Regions from separate parts of the Bacillus paranthracis genome, predicted to be linked through region 1. Evidence: riboswitches for the same ligand, from Rfam matches in the RefSeq annotation. Region 1 holds a riboswitch; the other holds the start of a gene.

Region 1 (7,705 bases):
TGAGTAGAAAAAGGGCAGTAGGAGACAATAAAATGGAGTTTCTATGTATGATTATTATCGTGCGCGGAAAGAATCGTGTAACAATACGGAGGTTATAATGCGAAAATTATTATATTTTATAGTATGCAGTAGTGTTATACTTTTTGCTTCACCAAGTGTGTCGGTAGCAGAGTATGATGCACCTCTTATGGAAGATGCCCTTTATTCTGTGTTATTTCCGAAAATAAATAAAGCAATCGAAAAACAATATGGGAGCTTGAAGCCTTATCAATGCCCGAAAATTATTAGTTTAAAAAAAGTGTATAGCGGTACATATTTATTTCAAGCGAGTATTGAAGTGACTAAGTATGAACGTGTTGCAGGGAAAATTGCGCCACCATTTGAGAAGGTAACGATTACATTTAATAACGAAGAAGGTGAATGGGAAGTGACAAAGGTTTCAGTAAAGCGCTTACCAAACGATACGAAACTAAACTGTCAAAAAGCAATATAAAAAATTGTTTGACAAATAAAATGGTCCTTTGGTATTGTTAATAGCAACAATTAGATGTTTGAAAATTAAATAGACTTACCTCATCTACTCTCAAAGGTAGAGGCCGCGATAGGAAAGAGTAAGCTATGGGAGATTTAATGGAATCTGTGATCATAGGTTGAAAGGGACTATTGCCGAAATATAAGAATAACCATCTTATTCATATATTGGGACTGCATTGAATAAATGTAGTACTGTCATAAGATTTATTTTATGGAGAGCTATTTGGAGATGTTGATGCGGTTTCTTATTTTGAGGAGATAACAACTCGTTTATTTTTTCAATATATATTTTTCCTAATAAGAAACGCGTGTGAACATTGTTCCGCGCGTTTTTTGTCTATCTAAAAGCGTGCTGCAATGAATAGAAGATTGGGGTTATGAGTTTTAGAGGAAATAAGGGAGGAATTCAAATGTATTTACACGGCACAAGCCGAATCAATGGGCAAGGACACTTAGAAATTGGAGGGTGCGACACGACGCAGCTAGCAAAACAATATGGAACACCACTTTATGTATACGATGAAGAGTCAATTCGAGGAAAGTGCCGCGCGTTTCATCGTGCTTTTAAAGAAAGTGGGTTCTCTTATCAAGTAGCATATGCAAGCAAGGCGTTCTTGTGCATGGAGATGTGCCGAGTAGCTCGTGAAGAGAATATGTCATTAGATGTTGTTTCTGGAGGAGAATTATATACTGCACTACAAGCAGGATTTCCTGCATCGCGCATTCATTTTCATGGCAATAACAAAACAGATGAAGAAATTGTGATGGCTCTTCAGGCGAATATTGGTTGTTTTGTCGTAGATAACTTCTTAGAATTAGAAATTTTGCATGATTTAGCAGTGCAACATGGGAAATTTGTGAACATATTAATTCGTGTAACGCCCGGAGTAGAGGCGCACACACATGAATATATTACAACAGGTCAAGATGATTCAAAATTTGGATTTGGCGTGTCAAATGGTCAAGCGATGCAGGCAATTGAGCTTGCTTTACAAAAATCAAATTATAACGTGTTAGGAATTCATTCACATATCGGATCACAAATATTTGAAACGGCTGGCTTTGTGCGAGCGATTGAAGTTCTTCATCAATTTTTAGAAGAATTGAGAGAGCGAACAAACTATGTAGTAAAAGTGCTAAATGTGGGCGGAGGATTCGGAATACGCTATACAGAATCAGATACACCATTAACTCTTGAGACATATGTGCGAGCTGTAACAAGTGCGGTGAGAGAACAATTTACAGTATGTGAATATCCACTACCGGAAATATGGGTTGAACCAGGTCGTAGCATTGTAGGTGATGCTGGAACGACACTTTATACAGTCGGATCTGTGAAGGACATTCCGGGTATTCGGAAATATGTATCAGTGGATGGTGGGATGACTGATAATTTAAGACCTGCTTTATATAACGCTCGTTATGAAGCGATGTTAGCGAATCGAGGGAATGATGAGAACGAGGAAGTTGTTTCGATTGCAGGGAAATGCTGTGAGAGTGGAGATATGTTAATTTGGGATATTACTTTACCGAAAGTTGCCTCTGCCGATTTACTAGCGATTTCTTGTACAGGGGCATACGGGTACTCGATGGCGAATAATTATAATCGGATTCGTAGACCAGCTGTCGTCTTCGTGAAAGGCGGTACATCACAAATTGTTGTAGAGCGCGAAACATATGAAAATATTATTGGGAACGATCGCATACGTATTAAAGAACTTGTTTAAATGAGGAAAAAGGAGTTGTTCGGATGGGCAATTCCTTTTTTGTAAAATAAAATAATTAAAATATATCGGAAAACTAGGATTGAAAAAAATCAGAATTATGATAAAATACAAATACAAAGCTTATCAAGAGAAGCGGAGGGAACTGGCCCGGCGAAGCTCGGCAACCTGCTTATAGAAAGCAAGGTGCTAAATCCAGCAAAATGGAATCCATTTTGAAAGATAAGGTAAAATATATTACCGAACAGTCTTTTCGAAATGGGAAAGATTTTTTTTATGAATAAAAAGGGGGGCTGTTCGCGTGAGTGTACGGGAACATTTTGAGGAAGTATCTGAGAAAATTGAAGCGATGCTTGCTGATATGAAATATGGTTCAATTACAATTGTTGTGCAAGATGGAAAAGTCATTCAATTAGAGAGAAGTGAAAAAGTACGTTTAAAGTAAAAAGCGCTGACTAGAAAAACTAGAGGCGGTTTTAACCTATTTTATTAGGTTAAAACCGTCTTTTTGCTTTTACAGGGGGAAAAAACATGTTGACGTATGAAACGTGGGAAGAAAATGATGTTTCATTTTCAGAAGAAGATGAAACGAAAGGCGCGTTATCTGCATTAAGTTGGGCTTATAAAGAATATAAAAGTGAAATTGTATACGCATGTAGCTTCGGAGTGGAAGGGATGGTACTGCTGCATCTTATTAACCAAGTAAATCCATCTGCTAAAGTTGTTTTTTTAGATACTAACGTACATTTTCAAGAAACGTATGAATTAATTCAAAAAGTGCGGGAACGATTTCCTTCATTAAATATTATAGAAAAACAGCCAAAACTTACACTTGATGAACAAGCCAACTTGCATGGTAACAAGCTATGGGAAAGCAATCCTAACCTTTGTTGTAATATTAGGAAAATTTTACCATTAGAAGAATCATTAGCGAATGAAAAAGCGTGGATATCGGGGTTGAGGAGGGAACAATCAGAAACGCGTAAGCATACAAAGTTTATAAATCAAGATCATCGCTTTCAATCTATTAAAGTTTGTCCGCTCATTCATTGGACGTGGAAAGAGGTATGGCGATATGTATACAAGCATAGCTTGCCGTATAACCCATTACATGATATTGGATATCCAAGTATTGGGTGTGAGAAGTGTACGTTGCCTGTAGGAGAGGGTGGCGATTCAAGAGATGGTAGATGGGCTGGGAAAGTGAAAACTGAATGTGGTCTTCATTATCAATAAGATGAATCTTGAAATAAAACTAAGAGGGGATATAGAACATGAGTACAGTAAACGAATTAGTAAACCGTGTAGACGAGACATATGACGTATTACAAATTGAAAAAGAAATTGGGCTAGATAACATTGCGTTAAGTGATTTAGAACTATTAGCGACAGGGGGATATAGCCCGCTTACTGGTTTTTTAGGAAAGAAAGATTATGATTCGGTTGTAGAAACGCTTCGTTTAGCTAATGGGAGCGTTTGGAGTATACCCATTACATTACCAGTAACAGAAGAAGTAGCAGAGACGCTAAAAGTTGGAGAGGAAGTAAAACTTGTTAACGGTGGAAATGTATATGGTGTCATTCAAATAGAAGATATTTTTGTGCCTGATAAGGAAAAAGAAGCGTTACTAGTGTATAAAACGACGGATGAGGCTCATCCTGGAGTGAAAAAATTATACGAAAGACCGAACGTTTACGTCGGAGGAGCTATTGTACTGACGAAACGCTTTGAAAATAATCCGTTTCCTTCTTATCATTTAGACCCAATTGAAACGAGAGAAGAATTTAAAAAACGTGGTTGGAAAACAGTAGTAGGATTTCAAACGAGGAACCCGGTGCATCGTGCCCATGAATATATTCAAAAATCTGCTCTTGAAATTGTAGATGGACTCTTTTTAAATCCGCTCGTTGGGGAAACGAAGTCGGATGATATTCCAGCTGATGTAAGGATGGAAAGCTATGAAGTATTACTTCAAAACTATTATCCGAAAGATCGTGTCTTTTTAAGTGTATTTCCTGCGGCAATGCGTTACGCAGGACCGAGGGAAGCAATATTCCATGCATTAGTTAGAAAGAATTTTGGATGTACCCACTTTATCGTAGGGCGCGATCATGCTGGGGTAGGAGATTATTACGGAACTTATGAAGCACAAGAAATTTTTACAAACTTTACAGTGGAAGAGTTAGGGATTACACCGTTATTTTTTGAACATAGTTTTTACTGTACGAAATGTGAAGCGATGGCTTCGACGAAAACATGCCCGCACGGAAAAGAAGATCATGTTATTTTATCGGGTACGAAAGTAAGAGAACTATTAAGAAACGGTGAGATTCCGCCAAGTACATTTAGTCGTAAAGAGGTAGTAGAGGTACTAATTAAAGGTTTGAAAAAAGAAGTAGTAACAGAATAGGGAGAGAATGAAATGGATACGAATATTACTTGGCATACAACTTCTGTTTCAAAAGATGAGAGAAGAGTGAAGAATGGGCATCATAGTTTTGTAATTTGGTTTACTGGTTTATCAGCTTCGGGTAAATCTACAGTAGCGAACGCGGTTGCTCGTAAACTATTTGAAAAGAATATTGGAAACTATGTACTTGATGGAGATAATATACGCCACGGTTTAAATAAAGACTTAGGTTTTTCTGAAAGTGATCGTATGGAAAATATAAGACGGATTGGCGAAGTGGCGAAGCTATTTGTAGATCAAGGGACTGTTGTTCTTACAGCGTTTATTTCACCGTTTCGAGTAGACCGAAAACAAGTTAGAGATCTATTAGCTGCAGATGAATTTATAGAAGTGTTTGTAAAATGTCCAATTGAAGAGTGTGAGAAACGTGATCCGAAAGGGCTTTATAAAAAAGCAAGAAAAGGTGATATTAAAGACTTTACAGGTATCGATTCACCGTATGAGGAACCAGAGAAAGCGGAATTAATTGTACAAACGCACAAGTATTCTATTGAAGAATGTGCAGAACAAATCGTGAAGTACTTACAAGAGCGTAGTTTTATATAGGGGGATAAAAAATGAGTTATGAAAAAGTATGGGCTAACAATGAAAAATTAAATCAAACTGAGAAAAATAAATTAAAAAAAGATGGATTGGAAATCTTTAATGATATTCCTTACTATGCAGAGAATGGCTTCGAATCTATTCCGAAAGAAGAGTGGGACGCATTCAAATGGGCAGGGTTGTATTTGCAAAGACCGAAAGAAGCTGGTTATTTTATGATGCGTGTAAATATTCCTTCTGGCATTATTACGAATGCACAGGCAGAAGTGCTTGCTTCTATCGCTGAGGATTATGGACGTGACGTAATAGATATTACGACAAGACAGGCGATTCAGTTTCATTGGTTAGAAATTCATCAAATTCCAGATATTTTTAAAAGATTAGCAAGAGTTGGGTTATCTTCAGCTGGGGCGTGTGGTGATATAACGCGTAATATTACAGGGAATCCACTTGCTGGCATTGATGCAAATGAACTATTTGATACCACTGGTATTGTAAAAGAGGTATATGATTATTTCCAACATAATGAAGAGTTTTCTAACTTACCACGTAAATTCAAAATGTCTATTAGTTCTAACATTTATAATTCAGCAAACGCAGAGATTAACTGTGTTGCATTTACACCTGCAACGAAAGAGATAGATGGTGAGAAAAAAGTTGGTTTTCATATAAAAGTAGGCGGTGGGTTATCAGCCCGTCCGTATTTAGCTGATGAATTAGATGTATTCGTTTTACCAGAAGAAGTCAAAGTGGTAGCGATTGCGATTGCTACGATATTCCGTGATTTTGGATATCGTGAAAAACGTCATTTAGCTCGTTTGAAATTTCTTGTTGCAGACTGGGGAGCAGAAAAGTTTAAAGAGAAACTAATAGAGTATACAGGACCATTACAAAGTAAAGGGGAAAGTGCTCTCAAAGGCTGGAATGCGGGATACTTTTATGGTGTCCAAGATCAAAAACAAGATGGACTAAAATATGTAGGTTTTAATGTGCCGGTAGGGCGTCTACATGCAGAAGAAATGTTTGAGATTGCAAGAATTGCAAAACAATATGGAAATGGACAAATTCGTACATGTAATTCGCAAAACTTCATTATTCCGAATGTTCCGCCAGAAAATGTAACAGGCTTACTAAATGAGCCGTTGTTTGAAGCGATATCAGCAAATCCGAAATCGTTTATTGGTCACGCAGTATCCTGTACTGGTATTGAATATTGCAATCTTGCTTTAGTAGAAACGAAAGAAAGATTACGAAAAATTGCCGAATACTTAGATACGCAAATTGCGCTCGATGTTCCGGTTCGTATTCATATGGTAGGATGCCCGAATTCATGTGGTCAACGTCAAATTGCTGATATTGGATTGCAAGGTGTAAAAATGAAAACGAAGGAAAAAGGAATTGTTGAAGCTTTTGAAATATATGTAGGTGGAACGTTGTTAGATGGTGGTGCTTATAATCAAAAGTTAAAAGGAAAAATAGATGGCGAGGATCTATCTGATGTACTCGCATCATTTATAAGTTATTTCAAAGAAAATAAATTACCAGCTGAAACGTTTTATGATTTTGTAGGACGTGTTGGTGTAGAGACATTACAAATAGTGTTAAATAACGTGTTAGAAGAAGTAATAGCGTCTTAGGAGGGGCAATATGGATTTATATCGATTTGAAGCGGTATTAGTAAATAGCATTGTTCCAATTGTTGTTGTTGCTGAAAGTGAAGAACAGGCATTTAAGATGGCGGAGATTGAGCTTGAAAAACATTTTTTACCGTTACCAGAGGTAAAGGAGATTGCTTTATTTGAAAAAAAGAAGATTCGAAAAAGTGCGGCTTTTGTTATTCATGAGTAAGGAACATTGAAATATGAAGAAATGAAAACTTCCATTCATATATAAGGATGGAAGTTTCACTTTAATAGTAGAAATGAGGAGAGATGATGGGAAAAGTATATATCGTTGGAGCGGGCCCTGGTGATCCAGACTTAATTACTGTAAAAGGGTTGAAATGTATTGAGAAGGCAGATGTTATTTTATACGACCGTCTCGTAAATAAAGAGTTGCTTTCCTATGCAAAGCCTGGAGCCGATTTAATTTATTGCGGAAAACTACCAAATTATCACACGATGAAGCAAGAGACAATTAACACGTTTCTTATTAAATATGCGAAAAAAGGAAAAGTTGTAACGAGGCTTAAGGGAGGCGATCCATTTGTGTTTGGTAGAGGGGGAGAAGAAGCTGAAGCGTTAGCAAAGCAAGGTGTACCATTTGAAATTGTTCCTGGTATTTCAGCTGGAATAGCTGCTCCTGCTTATGCAGGCATTCCAGTGACACATCGTGATGCAAGTGCAAGTTTTGCTATTGTGACAGGGCATAGAAAAGAAGATGCTGAAGAGGAAGTGAAGTGGGAAAATTTAGCGAAAGGTGTAGAGACTTTAG
Region 2 (7,705 bases), 630 kb from region 1:
CCCGTTTTTAGCACTTATCGGCTTTATTACAATCGCTGTTTGTAGCTTTATTGTCATCAAAAACAAATAAGGAGATGAAAGAATGAAAAAAATGCTTATATTTGGCGGTATTATTATCGTCTTATTTGCGGCAATCTTTGCTGTAACACAAATGGAAAAGAAAAGCGCATCAACAGATGAAAAAGGTTACTACTCAAATAAAATTTCTCTTGAGGATCTCAATAAAAATATAGAAGATAAAAAAGAACAAACGATTTACTTTTATCAAACCTCTTGTGTTCATTGTCAAAAGGTCTCTCCTACTGTTGTACCTTTAGCAAAAGATTTAAATGTTGATATGAAAGTAATTGATATTGAAAATTTAAACGAGCCTTGGGATAAATACAATATCCAAGGAACACCAACAATTATTCATTTTAAAGATGGTAAAGAAGTAAGCCGTATTAGCGGCGAACAATCAAAAGAAAAGTTCAAAGAATGGTTTGAACAAACGAAAAAATAACGAGAAAAGGAAACTCCTTCTACACATGAAATGGACGTAAAATTCCAAACTAATGTATAAGGAGGGGGTTTTATGCCAGAAGTAAAATGTTCTGTTTCCAATTGCTCATTTTGGGGACAAGGTAACTTTTGTCAAGCAAGTGCAATCATTGTTCAACCAGATGCTGAAGAAACGGGTTCGAATACAAATGATTCGTATACAAGCGCAGTTTTAACAAACGAGACGCTAGAAAGTTCTGTAACAACAAGTGTAGAGACTTGTTGTCATACATTTAAGCCAAAATATTAAACATAAAAAGCATACGACTAATCGTATGCTTTTTTACATTCCCCTCCAAAAATCATGCATAATAAAAAAGTACAAAATAACGAGAACGGCTGTCCCGCATAACGTAATACGCCGATATATACTTTTCTCCCCTTCCCTTGCCTTAACAAACGCCCAAATAAATCCGAAGAACAATATTAAATCAACGTATGGAACATAAAACGAAAAGACGAGAAACGCATACAAATACACGATAAATAAACAGGTCGTTACTAAGAAAACTTTAAACGCAAATTCACTTTTCATAATGTAACCGCCCCCTATCTGTACTGTATTATATTCAGCAAAGTACAATAGTTGCAGTTAAACTCGAAGTAGAAATAAGCTACCGTCTATAATACGGTAGCCTATTACGGAACATTATATTTTCGTTTATATATATTACTTAAAGCTGAAGAAGGAATTTGCTCATAACGAATTTTTTCTCCTGTTTCATCCACTATATACAAATTGTTTCCTATATAATATATTCCATCTTTTCGTTTTGAGTACACTGCATACCTTTCGTTTGGCAATACCGTTTTCACTTTCGTTAGCTGTCCATTCGGTTCTTGCCAATATATATCGGCGCGATCTACTAACGTAAGCATACCAATTTGCTCTTCTTCTACTTTACGACCATTCCAGCTCACAACACGATAACCAAGCTTATTCGCTTCATATTCCGGGCTCGTATGAAACCGAGAAATGATTACTTTCGTCTGTAATTGAACTCGGTCATATAACCACTGTATATCCCTGTCATGCATACGAATACAGCCATTTGATTCCCTACTTCCAATTGTCCATTCCCGATTTGTCCCATGAATCGCATATTCATTTTTATCTAGTCCAAGCCATCTCGTACCAAGAGGGTTATTTGGTGCACCACCAGCTATTTTTTTTCGATGGTATTCTTTATTTTTATATTTAGTTATAATACAAAAATTACCTTCAGGCGTAGGTGTACGATCTCTTCCAGTTGTTACGGGGAATGTTTTTGTATAATTTCCATTTTCAAAAAAAGACAACTGGTTTGTCGTAAGATTCACTAATATTAAATGATCTGTACTAGCAAAAGCACTAACCGGTAGAATGAAAAATAATAGTATGACGAAACATAGCTTTTTCATCTATACCCCCCTAGCGCTCACTATAATAAGTGGAATTAACTTTACTTTGCTCTTATAAATGAAAACTATCCATTTACAATAACGCCCCCATTTACATGTATCATTTGTCCAGTAACATAAGATGAATCACCAGACGCTAAATATACATATGCTGGCGCTAATTCATATGGTTGTCCAGGTCTTTGCATTGGAACATTGCTTCCAAACTGTGATACTTTTTTCTCATCAAAGCTCGATGGAATAAGTGGTGTCCAAATTGGTCCTGGCGCAACACCATTTACACGAATCCCTTTTTGCACTAATGACTGAGAAAGTGATCTTGTGAAAGCAACGATTGCCCCTTTCGTTGCAGAATAATCAATTAACGTTTCATTTCCTTCGTATGCAACGATAGACGCGGTATTTATAATGACATCCCCTTGCTTTAAATGAGAAAGTGCGGCTTTCGCAACGTGAAAATAAGAAAAAATATTAATACGAAAAGTCTTTTCTAGCTGTTCTGCTGTAATATACTCTAGTCCTTGCTGCGGATATTGCTGCGCGACATTATTTACTAAAACCTGTAAACTACCTAGCTGCTGGACGGTCTCTTGAACAACATCTTTACAATGCTGTTCATCACTTAAATCACCCGGCAACAATACACACTTTACACCTTCTTTCTCAACATACTGCTTCGTCTCATTAGCATCTTCTTCCTCATCTAAATAAGCAATCGCAATATTTGCTCCCTCTTTCGCAAAAGCGATGGAAACAGCTCGTCCAATCCCACTATCTCCCCCTGTAATTAATACATTCTTTCCTTTTAACTTTTCGCTACCTTTATAATTTGGATCTTCAAACTGTGGTAGAGGATTCATTAATGATTCAATACCAGGTTGTTTATTTGGATGTTGCGCTGGCATTGTTACAAAGTTTTTTTGCTGCGGCATAATTTCTTTCAACTCCTTTTTCTTATAATGTGCATAATAAAAACTGAAATTCGCACATCATATTACGATTAATATTCGAATTTAAGACACAAAATATGAATTGTTGTAAACTTTTTATGCAAAACTATTGCAAAATAGATAAAAAACGAATATTATATATAACTGTTGTGAAAATTATTCGTAAACAGAAAGGATGTTTATATGTTTAACCTTTCAAAACATAAAACTTCTATTAAAACTGAAATTATGGCAGGTATTATTACCTTCTTAACAATGGCATATATCATTGTCGTAAACCCAGTTATCCTTGGGGATGCAGGTGTTCCATTTGAACAAGCATTTACAGCAACCATTATCGCTGCTGTTGTCGGAACATTATTTATGGCGATCTTTACAAACTTACCAATCGCAATTGCACCAGGTATGGGATTAAATGCTTACTTCTCTTACTCTGTTGTAAAGGCTCATGAAGGCATGACTTTCGCAATTGCATTCTCTGCTGTATTCGTAGCAGGTATGATTTTAATTTTGTTATCATTCACATCTTTCCGTACAAAATTAATGGAAGCAATTCCTGAAAACTTAAAACATGCAATTACTGCTGGTATCGGTCTTTTCATCGCCTTTATCGGTTTACGTTTAACAGGTATCGTTACAAAAAATGAAGCAAACTTAGTTGGACTTGGTGATCTTCACTCTGCTCCAGTACTACTAGCATTAGCTGGACTTGGAATTACGATTGTTCTTATGTCTTTAAATGTAAATGGCGCACTATTTATCGGTATGTTATTAACTGGTATTATCGCTTTCTTCACGGGACAATTATCATTCTCAAACGGTGTTACATCAATGCCTGGATTACCAGAAGGAATTATCGTTTCAAATCCAATTACTGCTATATCTGACGTAATTAACTACGGATTATACGGCGTTGTATTCTCATTCTTCCTTGTTACATTATTCGATACAACAGGTACATTACTTGGCGTTGCTCAACAAGGTGGATTTATGAAAGATGGAAAACTTCCAAAAGCTGGACGAGCTCTTCTATCTGACTCATTCTCAGCAACAATCGGTTCTATGTTCGGAACAACACCATCAACAGCTTACATTGAATCTTCTGCTGGTGTTGCAGCTGGTGGTCGTACTGGTTTAACAACTGTTACAGTAGCTGTTCTATTCGCTCTAGCAGCATTCTTCGGACCATTAGTAAGTGCCGTTTCTGGTGTATCAGCTATTACTGCACCATCATTAATTATCGTTGGTAGTCTTATGATGGGTTCAGTTCGCCACATCGATTGGGACGCATTTGATGAAGCATTCCCAGCATTCTTAGTAATCTTAAGCATGCCACTTACATCAAGTATCGCAACAGGTATTGCACTTGGATTTATTTCATATCCACTTATGAAAGTGGCAAAAGGTAAATTCCGAGCTGTTCACCCACTTGTATATGTATTTGGAATTTTGTTTGCTTATCAATTGATATTCTTACCACATTAAAAACCCTCTTTCTGAGGGTTTTTTTATTTACAAAAAAACATTTGACAACCATACAGAATCATGGAATAATTCGAAATAGTTAAATATTCGATGTCTTATCAAGAGCAGGTGGAGGGATGAGCCCTACGAAGCCCGGCAACCGACCCATTTATGGGCACGGTGCTAATTCTTACAACACATTGTGTTGAAAGATAAGAGTAATATGATAAGACGTCTTTTCTATATGAAAAGGCGTTTTTTATTTTCACTCCCTCCTCTCTCTTCTTAGTTTAGGAGGGATTTTTTTATGAAAAAACTATGTTCCATCTTACTTATTTTTCTCTTATTTACATTAACAGCTTGTACAAATGAACAAGATGCTATCTCTTCACAAAAGCAACAAACTGTGAAGCAGGCAACTACAATGGTAGAAAAACAATTACAAACAGAAGTTCCAATCCAAATGAAGAAGCCATTAAAAATCGCATTAATTATGCAAATGTCCATCGGAACTTTTTCCTCTCAATATATTGAGGGCGTCAAAAAACAAGTTGAGCTATTTGGCGGCAGTGTACAAGTCTACAATTCTGATAATGATTTAGCAAAAATGGCTGCAAATTTAGATACTGCTATTAATTCAAAAGTGGATGGTATTTTAATTGATCATGGCCGTTCTGAAGCACTAAAACCCGGAGTAGAAAAAGCATTACAGGCGAACATTCCCGTAGTTGCGTTCGATAACGATCTACGCTTGCCAGGTGTGACAATTATCGATCAAGATGACTATAGTCTTGCTTGGAAATCTTTAAAAACGTTAGCGGAAGATTTGAATGGAGAAGGAAATATCGCAGTTGTATGGGTTGGCGGATTTGCTCCAATGGAACGCCGCAATGTTATCATTGATGCCTTTTATAAACGGTATCCAAATATAAAAGAAGTTGCAAGGTTCGGTACTGCTAGTAATAACACACCGCTTGATACACAAACACAAGTAGAAGCTTTACTAAAGAAATATCCGAAAAAAGGCGATTTACAAGCTATTTTCGCTTCGTGGGATGAGTTTGCTAAAGGGGCTGTTAAAGCACTTGAACAAGCTGGTCGTACAGATATAAAAGTATATGGCATTGACTTAAGTAATGAAGATTTACAACTCATGCAAAAAGAAAACTCACCTTGGACTGCTACAGCTGCAACTGACCCAGCTGAAGTAGGTAAGGTTCAAGTACGATTTTTATACAAAAAAATTGCTGGTGAACAAACGCCAGATATTTATTCACTAGAACCTTATTTAGTAAAGAAAAATAGTTTACCGAAAGAAAATATAACAATGGATCATTTATCAAAATATATAAATGGTTGGGGAGACTCAAAAGATGCATATTCCCCTTGGATGAAAAAATTAGAGAAGGAGAAAAAATGATGACGTTCTCTCTTCAAAACATTACACATTCTTATCATATCGCTACACCTGTTCTAGAAGATGTTTCTATTCATATTCAAAAAGGAAAAGTGCACGCTTTACTAGGCATGAACGGTGCCGGAAAAAGTACTTTACTAAAAATAGCAACTGGTGAAATTCAACCAGTTGCTGGCGATATAAAAATTGATAATCAGTCTGTTTCCTTTACTTCACCTCGAGATGCAAAAAAGCATGGTATTTCTTTCGTAACACAAGAAGTAGATCACGGACTTATTCCCGGATTATCTGTATTAGAAAATGTACTAATCGATCATTTAGCAATGCAAAATAAAATACTATTTTCAAAGTCCAAATTAGTCGCACTTGCTAAACAACATTTGCAAACTGTACAGGTAAATTTAAATATTTCGGAAGATGTTTCAAACTGCTCATTACATGAAAAACAATTACTCCTTATCGCAAGAGCTTTATCTAACAATACAAATTATCTTTTATTAGATGAACCTACTTCTTCTCTTGGACCAAAAGAGGTTGAAACCTTTGGGAAACTATTAAAAGATTTAACAGCAAAAGGTATTGGCATTATCTTAATTTCTCATCGTTTATCCGAGATTCGAAATTTCGCAGATGATGTAACTGTATTACACAATGGGAAGGTTTCCCTTTCTGAAGCTATTACAAAGATTACAGATCAGCAAATTGTGGAAGCAATGACTGGAAAACAACTTACACTCCCTATTAATACAGCACCAAAACGCGGGAGCAAAGAATTATTTAAAGTACAAGAGCTTCAATTACGCGAAGATCATTCTCCCCTTTCTCTTACAATACGAAAAGGAGAAACTGTTGTGGTATACGGATTAATTGGAAGCGGCAAAACAACACTTGCTGAAACGTTATTTGGTGCTCGTCATACTTATCACGCTGAAATAGATGGTCAAACAATAAAAATCAAAACACCGCGAGATGCAATTAAAGCGAAAATTGCACTTGTACCCGAAGAAAGAAGAAAACAAGGCGTGTTTCTTACAGAAAATATTATAGGTCACACAAATTTACACCAATCAGGATGGCAACGAAAACAAACCGAATTAAATAATGCCACCATGGCAATTTCTTCTTTCAGCATTTCGCCAAATGACCCAAAAGCCTTTATTCATTCACTTAGTGGTGGAAACCAACAAAAAGTCTCAATTGCAAAGTGGGATGGGTTCAAACCTAATCTATTTCTTTTGGATGAACCAACTAAAGGTGTAGACATCGCTGCAAAACAAGACATTTTTCAATTCATTCGCAGCATTACAGAAAACGGAAGTTCCGTCATTTATTTCACAGGAGAACAAGATGAAGCACTACATATCGCTGATCGCATTCTTATACTGGCGAACGGAGAATTTGTAGGTGAATACTTACCAAACGAACTATCTCCTGAACAGCTTTTACATTTATCTGAAGGGAGTTATTCCATTGAATCTCGTTCATAAAACTAAAAAAACAGATTTACCTACTCATCTTTTTTATCAATTCAGTACAATTGCTATTATTATAGGTGTTACAATTTTTTTCTCTATCGTCAATGATTCTTTTTTAACATATAACAATATTAGTGATATTTTACGTTCTATTTCCATCGTAACGTTACTTGCAATCGGCGTTACCTTTACATTAATTGTAGATGGATTTGATTTATCAGTTGGCTCTACCGCTAGTTTAGCAACAATTGCCGCTGCTTCTTGTCTCGTTTTATATCGACAAGAACTATTAGTTACACTCCTTGTTCCTATTCTTTGCGGGGTATTAGTTGGGTTATTAAATGCACTACTCGTTATCCGAATTAAACTACCAGATTTACTAGCTACATTAAGTATCATGTATATTGTTAATGGACTACACTTAACATTTTCAAAAGGATCTTCAATTTATGAAGGAA

Evidence for each region. A riboswitch is a leader RNA that binds a small molecule or an ion and turns the genes downstream of it on or off. The one in region 1 is predicted to bind S-adenosylmethionine.
Region 2: linked by a shared signal. The riboswitch ahead of NLJ82_RS04110 (sugar ABC transporter substrate-binding protein) and the one ahead of NLJ82_RS07375 (YezD family protein) in region 1 are both predicted to bind S-adenosylmethionine.

Annotation. Positions count from the first base shown of each region.
Region 1 covers NZ_CP101135.1:1,444,082-1,451,786, forward strand. Annotated here, with positions in the region: gene NLJ82_RS07365 (DUF3888 domain-containing protein) at 44-493, shown strand; lysine riboswitch at 583-764, shown strand; gene lysA (diaminopimelate decarboxylase) at 945-2,261, shown strand; SAM riboswitch class I at 2,379-2,487, shown strand; gene NLJ82_RS07375 (YezD family protein) at 2,560-2,703, shown strand; gene NLJ82_RS07380 (phosphoadenylyl-sulfate reductase) at 2,790-3,494, shown strand; gene sat (sulfate adenylyltransferase) at 3,533-4,669, shown strand; gene cysC (adenylyl-sulfate kinase) at 4,682-5,275, shown strand; gene NLJ82_RS07395 (nitrite/sulfite reductase) at 5,287-6,909, shown strand; gene NLJ82_RS07400 (DUF3906 family protein) at 6,920-7,120, shown strand; gene cobA (uroporphyrinogen-III C-methyltransferase) at 7,207-7,705, shown strand, end outside.
Region 2 covers NZ_CP101135.1:809,798-817,502, reverse strand. Annotated here, with positions in the region: gene NLJ82_RS04145 (disulfide formation protein C) at 1-70, shown strand, start outside; gene NLJ82_RS04140 (thioredoxin family protein) at 83-502, shown strand; gene NLJ82_RS04135 (DUF1540 domain-containing protein) at 575-790, shown strand; gene NLJ82_RS04130 (hypothetical protein) at 824-1,075, opposite strand; gene NLJ82_RS04125 (L,D-transpeptidase) at 1,180-1,941, opposite strand; gene NLJ82_RS04120 (SDR family oxidoreductase) at 2,007-2,873, opposite strand; gene NLJ82_RS04115 (NCS2 family permease) at 3,075-4,376, shown strand; SAM riboswitch class I at 4,469-4,574, shown strand; gene NLJ82_RS04110 (sugar ABC transporter substrate-binding protein) at 4,663-5,775, shown strand; gene NLJ82_RS04105 (sugar ABC transporter ATP-binding protein) at 5,772-7,259, shown strand; gene NLJ82_RS04100 (ABC transporter permease) at 7,243-7,705, shown strand, end outside.